Regions from separate parts of the Photobacterium damselae subsp. damselae genome, predicted to be linked through region 1. Evidence: predicted binding sites of a transcription regulator. Region 1 holds the regulator's gene; the other holds the start of a gene.
The links. The regulator MetJ, encoded in region 1, represses methionine synthesis genes. The targets are predictions, from matches to a motif close to TTAGACNTNTANANGTCTAA.
Positions count from the first base shown of each region.

Region 2: a site for MetJ is predicted at 1,639-1,658, ahead of metK (methionine adenosyltransferase). Genes of this name have one in related genera too.

Region 1 covers NZ_CP146970.1:3,065,882-3,070,092, reverse strand. The annotation lists gene WAX86_RS14095 (sodium:proton antiporter) at 429-1,607, shown strand; gene metJ (met regulon transcriptional regulator MetJ) at 1,761-2,078, opposite strand; gene WAX86_RS14085 (O-succinylhomoserine (thiol)-lyase) at 2,365-3,528, shown strand; gene WAX86_RS14080 (PadR family transcriptional regulator) at 3,605-4,171, opposite strand.
Region 2 covers NZ_CP146970.1:2,794,404-2,798,614, forward strand. The annotation lists gene tkt (transketolase) at 1-1,338, opposite strand, end outside; gene metK (methionine adenosyltransferase) at 1,756-2,910, shown strand; gene WAX86_RS12690 (SprT family zinc-dependent metalloprotease) at 3,013-3,495, shown strand; gene endA (deoxyribonuclease I) at 3,626-4,211, shown strand, end outside.

The DNA of each region.
Region 1 (4,211 bases):
TAAAAATATATATCGATCTTAATCACTCTTTATTACTTCATTACCTTAGATTGATAATTTTATCTTTTAATCGATAGCTATATCTTATTTTTACTTATTATTACAAAAAATAACTTTTATAAATCCACAATTATCTATATTTATTAACCTTTATAAGTGCTATTTATTATCGCTGTTAAATTAAAAATTAATTTCGTAAAAAACGAATAATTAATTCAACTTAACCTACCTCTTATTAATTTAATTTTACATTAAGTTGCATCTCGATATTCATTTAAGATAATTAGTTTGATATTAATCATAGAAGTACGCTATTCCCGCTATATTACTGTGATGTCCCGCAAAGATGCTGTTTTTTGCGTTAACTTTAATAGCAACAAACAACTTTTATTTTTGCTGTTATATTTAACATTATTGCGAGGTGTTGAGTGAGGAAAGTTATTATCTACTCGTTGTTATTAATTGTTGGTTTATTTGGTTCTCAACTTCTGCCAAATATTTTTACTCATTATAATCAATTGCAATCATTAATTATGATATCAACGATGACCGCATTGTCTTATATTATGATTAATGTAGGGCGTGAATTTGAAATTGATAAAAATAATTTAAAACAATATCGTTGGGATTATATTGTTGCGATGACAACCGCCACATTCCCTTGGATTGCAGTAGTTGTTTATTTTATTTTTGTCTTATTTCCAGCAGAACTCTGGACTAATGCGGATGCATGGAAAGAGACACTCGTTATTGGACGCTTTGCCGCTCCTACATCAGCGGGTGTTTTATTTGCCATGTTAGCAGCGGCTGGGCTTGGTGCGACTTGGATGTTCAGTAAAGCTCGTATCTTAGCGATTTTTGATGATCTCGATACCGTCCTGCTTATGATTCCATTGTCTATTTTAATTGTAGGTTGGCAGCCAGCACTTGGGGTTACGTTATTTTTGATGTTTGCTTTGCTGATATTAGGTTATCGCTATTTACATCAATGGAGTATTCCATCATCTGCTCGTAGCATTTTATTTTATTCTGTCATTATCGCTGTCGTTTGTGAGCTGTTTTACTTACGCTCTGGGATACATTTCGAGGTACTTCTTCCTGCTTTTGTGTTGGGATGCTTGATGAAATCACAGCATGAATCCAAGCAAGATGAAAAAGTCTCTACTTGGGTTGCCGCAATATTTATGGTGCTGGTGGGTCTAAGCTTACCACCTCTGTTTAATGCTGTTAGCGAAACCGTTGCTACAACATCATTGTCAATGGCGATGCCTGCGATGGGGATGAAAGAAATTATCTATCATGTTTTAGTGATATCGGTGTTGGCTAATCTAGGCAAAATGTTCCCACTGTTTTGTTACCGCAAAGAGGCAACTTTGCGTGAGCGTCTAGCGTTATCCATTAGTATGTGGCCAAGAGGTGAAGTTGGCGCAGGTGTATTGATGATCAGTTTGGGTTACGGGTTTGGTGGGCCGATGATCACGATCAGTATGTTATCTCTGGCATTGAATTTAGTGATGACGGGCTTATTTATTATGGTTGTTCGTTATCTGATTGTAACTCCAACTAGCCAAAGTGAGGAGGAGCGTTATGAAGAGTCGAGAGCTTAAACTGTTAGCTGCGGTGATCAGTATCTTTTTATTGAGTCTATTGGTCGGTCGAGTCGCTTAGTGATAATAACAATATGCCGCGATTGTAAGTCAAAAACAGCGCCATTAAGTGGGCGCTGTTTTTTATTGAGCTAAGCGGTGAGCAGTGATGAGTTATTCATCTGGATTTTCGTAGCTGATCCCCATTTCATCCATCATAGCTTTGGCTTCTGATGGAATATCGTCTGGACGATCTTTACGAATGTCATCGTCAGTTGGCAGTGGTTGCCCAGTGTATGCATGAAGGAATGCTTCGCATAGCAATTCGCTGTTTGTTGCATGACGCAAATTATTTACCTGACGACGAGTACGTTCATCAGTAAGAATTTTGAGCACCTTTAATGGAATAGACACAGTGATCTTTTTTACTTGTTCGTTTTTCTTACCGTGTTCTGCGTATGGGCTAATATATTCGCCATTCCACTCTGCCATGTCTTACCTTCTTTTACTTAATCGACAATCTCAGTTAGCTATTGATGTGCGCTGTTATAATGAGGGCGCGATATTACGTCAACATTACCTATTTGTCTTGTCTAAAGAGTAATAACTGTGGTCTGTCGTCGATAACAAGAGCCAAATAGACCTAAATTTTAGCTGGACTTACTGCTATATGTAAAGGTGTTTAGCCGTCTGGAAGTATTGACGTCCTAAATGTTAGTGGTTAAGGTGGGAACAGGATGAATAAAAACTCAACAATAAAGGGCTAGGGATGGCAAGTATGAGTAATAAACGAAGTGCAACCATTGCAGTGCGTAGCGGTATTGATTGTGATAGCCAATACAATGCGGTCGTGCCGCCGATCTATCTTACCTCAACTTACAGCTTTAATGCATTAGGAGAAGTGCCTCAATACGACTATTCTCGCTCTGGTAATCCTACCCGTAATACTTTAGCTGAGGCATTAGCTCAGTTAGAGCAGGGAGCTGGCGCGGTAGTGACTAACTGTGGTACTGCAGCGATTAATTTGTTGGTGTCAGCACTACTTGGCCCAAATGATCTGGTTGTTGCCCCTCATGATTGCTACGGAGGTACATATCGCCTCCTAAATACGCGGGCACAAAAAGGGGATTTTAAGGTTCGCTTTATTAATCAAGGCGATCCTCAAGCGTTAACTGAAGCATTAAGTCTTAAGCCTAAACTGATTTGGGTCGAAACCCCCTCGAATCCGCTGCTTCGCGTGGTTGATATTACTAATATTTGCCAACAGGCTGAGGCGGTTGGGGCACAAGTTGCGGTTGATAATACATTTCTCTCTCCAATATTACAGTTACCACTGACACTCGGTGCTGATTTTGTCGTGCATTCAACAACCAAGTACATTAATGGTCACTCTGATGTTGTTGGTGGGGTCTTAATTAGTAAAGATTCACAGCAAGCAGAAGATATTGCATGGTGGGCAAACTGTATTGGTGCAACAGGGGCGGCCTTTGATGCTTATTTAACGTTGCGAGGTCTACGTACGCTTGCCCCTCGAATTCGTCTTCATGAAGAAAATGCCCAAGCCGTGATGGGTTTTTTACAACAGCATCCGCTAATCGGTACCCTTTACCATCCAAGTTTGCCCGAGCACCCTGGCCACGAAATCGCTAATAAGCAGCAATTGGGTTTTGGTTCTATGCTTAGCTTTGAATTTGCTGGAAGCTTTGAGCAGCTACAGTGTTTTGTTAAAGCCTTAACGTTATTTTCATTAGCAGAGTCTTTGGGCGGAACAGAAAGCTTGATTGCTCATCCTGCGAGTATGACTCATCGAGCAATGTCGGATGAAGCACAGCAAGAAGCTGGAATCACTTCTCAGTTATTGCGTTTATCGGTTGGATTAGAAGATAGTCGGGATCTGATTGCAGATTTAGAACAGGCGCTATCGGCAGCCCAGCGTATTTAAGTTTGTGGTTATTTGGGAATAAAGCAAAGCCGCCCATATTGAGCGGCTTTAGCAATCAGTCATTGTGGTAGCAAGATTAGTTAATTGCTACTGCACTTGAAGAACTGTCCATATCTTTAAGTTCAGCCAGTACTTCTTCAGCCCAGTAAATCCAAGCTTGACGATTATGGATACCACGACGTAGTGTTAAACGCTCAAGACGAGTTTGGCGATCAAGACTACGGTGATTTGGGAAATGTACTTTTTCCAACTCATGGTAATGGTTAATTAGAGCGCGAGATTCTTCAATCAGTGCTTCTAATTGTTGCTGCATTGGTTCTGAGTTATGAACTCCACAAACCAGCAGTTTTGCTGAGAATTCATCACGAGTTGTTGGGTTTTGTGCTGGCTCTTGGAACCAAGCAAACAATGCCTGACGACCCAAATCGGTAATGGAATATACTTTACGGTCTGGCTTACCCTCTTGAGGCTCAAGGCGACAAGTTACCAGATCATTAGTAGCCATTTTATTCAGTTCGCGATACACCTGCTGGTGGCTCGCTTTCCAGAAATAGCCGATGCTGTGTGAGAATTCTTTGGTAATATCGTACCCTGTCGCTTCGCGGTTGCTCAGCACAGTTAAAATAACGTGTGGTAGTGACATCTCTTCTATCCGTTAAAATTATAATTAGTAAAAACTCAAT
Region 2 (4,211 bases), 270 kb from region 1:
GTATTCCATGAACATTAGGAATGTTGCACCGTATGGTACGAAGCCACCGTGCAGAGCCATACCATTGATAATCGCAGTCATACCAAATTCACGCACACCGTAGTGAATGTAGTTACCCGATGCATCATCAGCGGTTAAAGCTTTAGAGCCCGACCACATAGTTAGGTTTGATGGTGCAAGGTCAGCCGAACCACCCATAAATTCTGGCAGTAATTTACCAAATGCTTCTAGTGCGTTCTGTGATGCTTTACGAGAAGCAATATTCGCTGGGTTTGCTTGCAGATCAGCGATGATTGCCGAGGTTGCTTCTTCCCAGTTTGCAGGTAGTTCGCCATTAACACGACGCTTAAACTCAGCCGCTAATTCTGGGTATTGTGCAGCATATGCCGCAAATTTTTCATCCCAAGCAACTTCTTTTGCACTACCCGCTTCTTTTGCGTCCCACTGAGCATAAATATCAGCAGGAATTTCAAATGGGCCGTGTTCCCAGCCAAGGAATTCACGAGCCGCTTTAATCTCTTCAGCGCCTAGTGGTGCACCGTGACAGTCGTGAGAACCTGCTTTATTTGGTGAACCAAAGCCGATGATGGTTTTCGTACAAATCAGTGTTGGACGTGTAGTTTCTGCTTTTGCCGCTTCAATTGCAGCATTGATTGCTTCAGCATCATGACCATCAACAGCAGGGATAACATGCCAGCCGTATGCTTCAAAACGTTTTGGCGTATCGTCAGAGAACCAACCTTCAACATGACCATCGATAGAAATACCGTTGTCATCCCAAAATGCGATCAATTTACCAAGACCTAGAGTACCTGCTAGAGAACACGCTTCATGAGAAACGCCTTCCATCATACAACCGTCGCCCATAAACACATATGTGTGGTGGTCAACAATATCATGACCTTCGCGGTTAAATTGTGCAGCCAATGCTTTTTCAGCTAATGCCATACCTACAGCATTAGTAATACCTTGGCCTAGAGGACCTGTTGTTGTTTCAACACCTGGTGCATAACCGTATTCTGGGTGACCAGGCGTTTTTGAATGCAGTTGACGGAAGTTTTTCAGATCATCGATAGCTAGATCGTAACCTGTTAAATGAAGCAGAGAGTAGATAAGCATAGAACCATGACCGTTTGATAGGATAAAACGGTCGCGATCAGCCCAATTTGGGTTTTGCGGGTTATGGTTCATATGACCACGCCATAAAACTTCAGCGATATCAGCCATACCCATAGGCGCACCAGGGTGACCAGAATTTGCCTGTTGAACCCCATCCATGCTCAATGCGCGGATTGCATTAGCCAACTGTTTACGAGAAATCGCGTTGCTAGAAGTCATGTCTGCTCCAAGAAATACCTAGACTTATATAAAAGAAGAAAAATGATCTTATTTCCCTTCATCAACGGTGCAATATTGTCGCAAACCCATTTCACCACTGCAAACGATTTCCTGTAAAAAATCGGTACATTTTCAGACAACTAGCAACATTTTTATTAAATTAGCGCGAATAACCAAACAGTTAAGTAATCGTTTGCTTTTATCTATTGGAAACTAAACCTGACACTTATTCCTACTCCTTTCTCTTTTCCCCACAGTTTGTGTTGTTGATTTTATCTCGATTCTGCGTATTATAGACGTCTAGACGGAGGTAGCTCTAAACGTATAACCATACATACGTCACTACTGCTAAGTAAGAGTTCACAGTAAAACGCTACCTAGTTACCTTATTTAAGAAATAAAAAAGTGAGATCTTTCATGGCTAAACACCTGTTTACTTCTGAATCAGTATCAGAAGGTCATCCTGATAAAATCGCAGACCAAATCTCAGATGCGGTACTAGATGCAATTTTAGAACAAGACCCGAAAGCACGTGTGGCGTGTGAGACTTACGTAAAAACCGGTATGGTGATGGTTGGTGGTGAGATCACTACTTCTGCTTGGGTTGATATTGAAGAACTGACTCGCGAAACTGTTCGTGAAATTGGTTATGTTCATTCGGATATGGGCTTTGATGCAAACTCTTGCGCTATCTTAAACACCATCGGTAAGCAATCACCAGATATTAACCAAGGTGTTGATAAGACAGATCCTAAAGAACAAGGTGCTGGTGACCAAGGTATTATGTTTGGTTATGCAACTAACGAAACTGATGTGCTAATGCCAGCTCCTATTACTTATTCTCACCTACTAATGCAGCGTCAAGCAGAAGTACGTAAGAATGGTACCCTACCATGGCTTCGTCCTGATGCTAAATCTCAGGTAACGTTCCAATACGACAACGGTAAGATTGTAGGTATCGATGCAGTAGTGCTTTCTACTCAGCATAGCGATTCAATCTCAACACCGGATCTTCGTGAAGCGGTAATGGAAGAGATCATTAAGCCAGTCCTACCTGCTGAATGGTTAAGCCGTGATACTAAGTATTTCATCAACCCAACAGGTCGCTTCGTTATCGGTGGACCAATGGGTGACTGTGGTCTAACAGGTCGTAAGATCATCGTTGATACATACGGCGGTGCAGCTCGTCACGGTGGCGGTGCATTCTCTGGTAAAGATCCATCAAAAGTTGACCGTAGTGCTGCTTATGCTGCTCGTTATGTTGCGAAAAATATCGTTGCGGCAGGCATGGCAGATCGCTGTGAAATCCAGCTTTCTTACGCAATCGGTGTGGCAGATCCAACATCTATCATGGTAGAAACTTTTGGTACTGAAAAAGTAGCACAAGAGATCATCATCGAAGCAGTACGTCAGCACTTTGACCTACGCCCATACGGCCTACAAGAGATGCTAAATCTTCTTCAGCCTATTTATAAGAAGACTGCAGCATACGGTCACTTTGGCCGTGAAGAGTTCCCTTGGGAAAAAACAGATAAAGTTGCAGCGCTGCGTGACTTCGCTAAATTAAGCTAAGTCAGCCGTTAAAGACCCAAATTTAAAAGGGAGCTTGCGAGCTCCCTTTTTGCATTAAATTGATTTATTCTAATCAAGTGTCTCCCCTTTTCACTTCATCGTATGTCAGCTCTACAACAACAGATCATTGCCCAAGTTACTCATTGTATTCAGCACGCCAATACTCGATTGCAAAAGCATTTTTCAGTCCCTAAAGTCACCTTTACCCAGCGCGGTAAGATTGCCGGTAGTGCCCGACTGCAGAGCTGGGAAGTACGGTTTAATCCGGTGCTATTACAAGAAAATCCTGACGCTTTTATTAATCATGTTGTCCCCCATGAGATTGCTCACCTCATCGTATTTAAACTGTTTGGTCGAGTAAAACCCCATGGTCGAGAGTGGCAATTAATCATGACTCAAGTGTTTAATATTCCCGCTCAAGCCACCCACAGTTTTGATGTTTCTTCAGTTCAAGGTCGAATCTATCTCTACGATTGCCAGTGCCAAGAGCATCAATTGAGTATTCGTCGTCATAATAAAATTCAGCGCCAACAAGCGGTATATCACTGCCGAAGTTGCAAACAACCACTCAAAGCCCGCCAATAGAAATCACTAGAATAAATCGCAAACTTACTTATTTATAACGCGATCTATCCTCTTTTATGGTGTAATTGTGCTAACTCACAATACATCTTGATGTGATATCACTCGCATTAAATAAGTAAAAGGACCGGATATGAGACCATCCCTGCGCTTGTTGGTACTCGGCGCACTATTACCGCTTACAGCATTTGCCAAAGCACCCGCTAACTTCTCCAGCGCTAAGCGTGTCGCTTCTGAGCTATACCAAGAGCATCCCATTACGTTTTACTGTGGCTGTGATATTAAATGGCAGGGTAAAAAAATGGTGCCCGACCTTGAAAGTTGTGGCTATCAAGTCCGTAAACAGGAAAAACGAGCAAACCGAATTGAGTGGGAGCATGTTGTTCCAGCATGGCAATTTGGTCACCAATTACAGTGTTGGCAAAATGGCGGACGCAAAGAGTGTGGCAAAGATAAAACATTCAAAAAAATGGAGTCGGATCTGCATAACTTGACCCCAGCTATTGGTGAAGTCAACGGCGATCGTTCTAATTTCCAATTTATGCCGTGGAATGGCAATGAAGGCGCTTATTATGGTCAATGTGAAATGAAAATTGACTTTAAAGGTCGTCGAGCCGATCCACCAACACGAGCCCGTGGAGCCATTGCTCGTACCTATCTATATATGAACAACAAATACAAATTTAACCTATCAAAACAGCAACGACGCCTGATGGAAG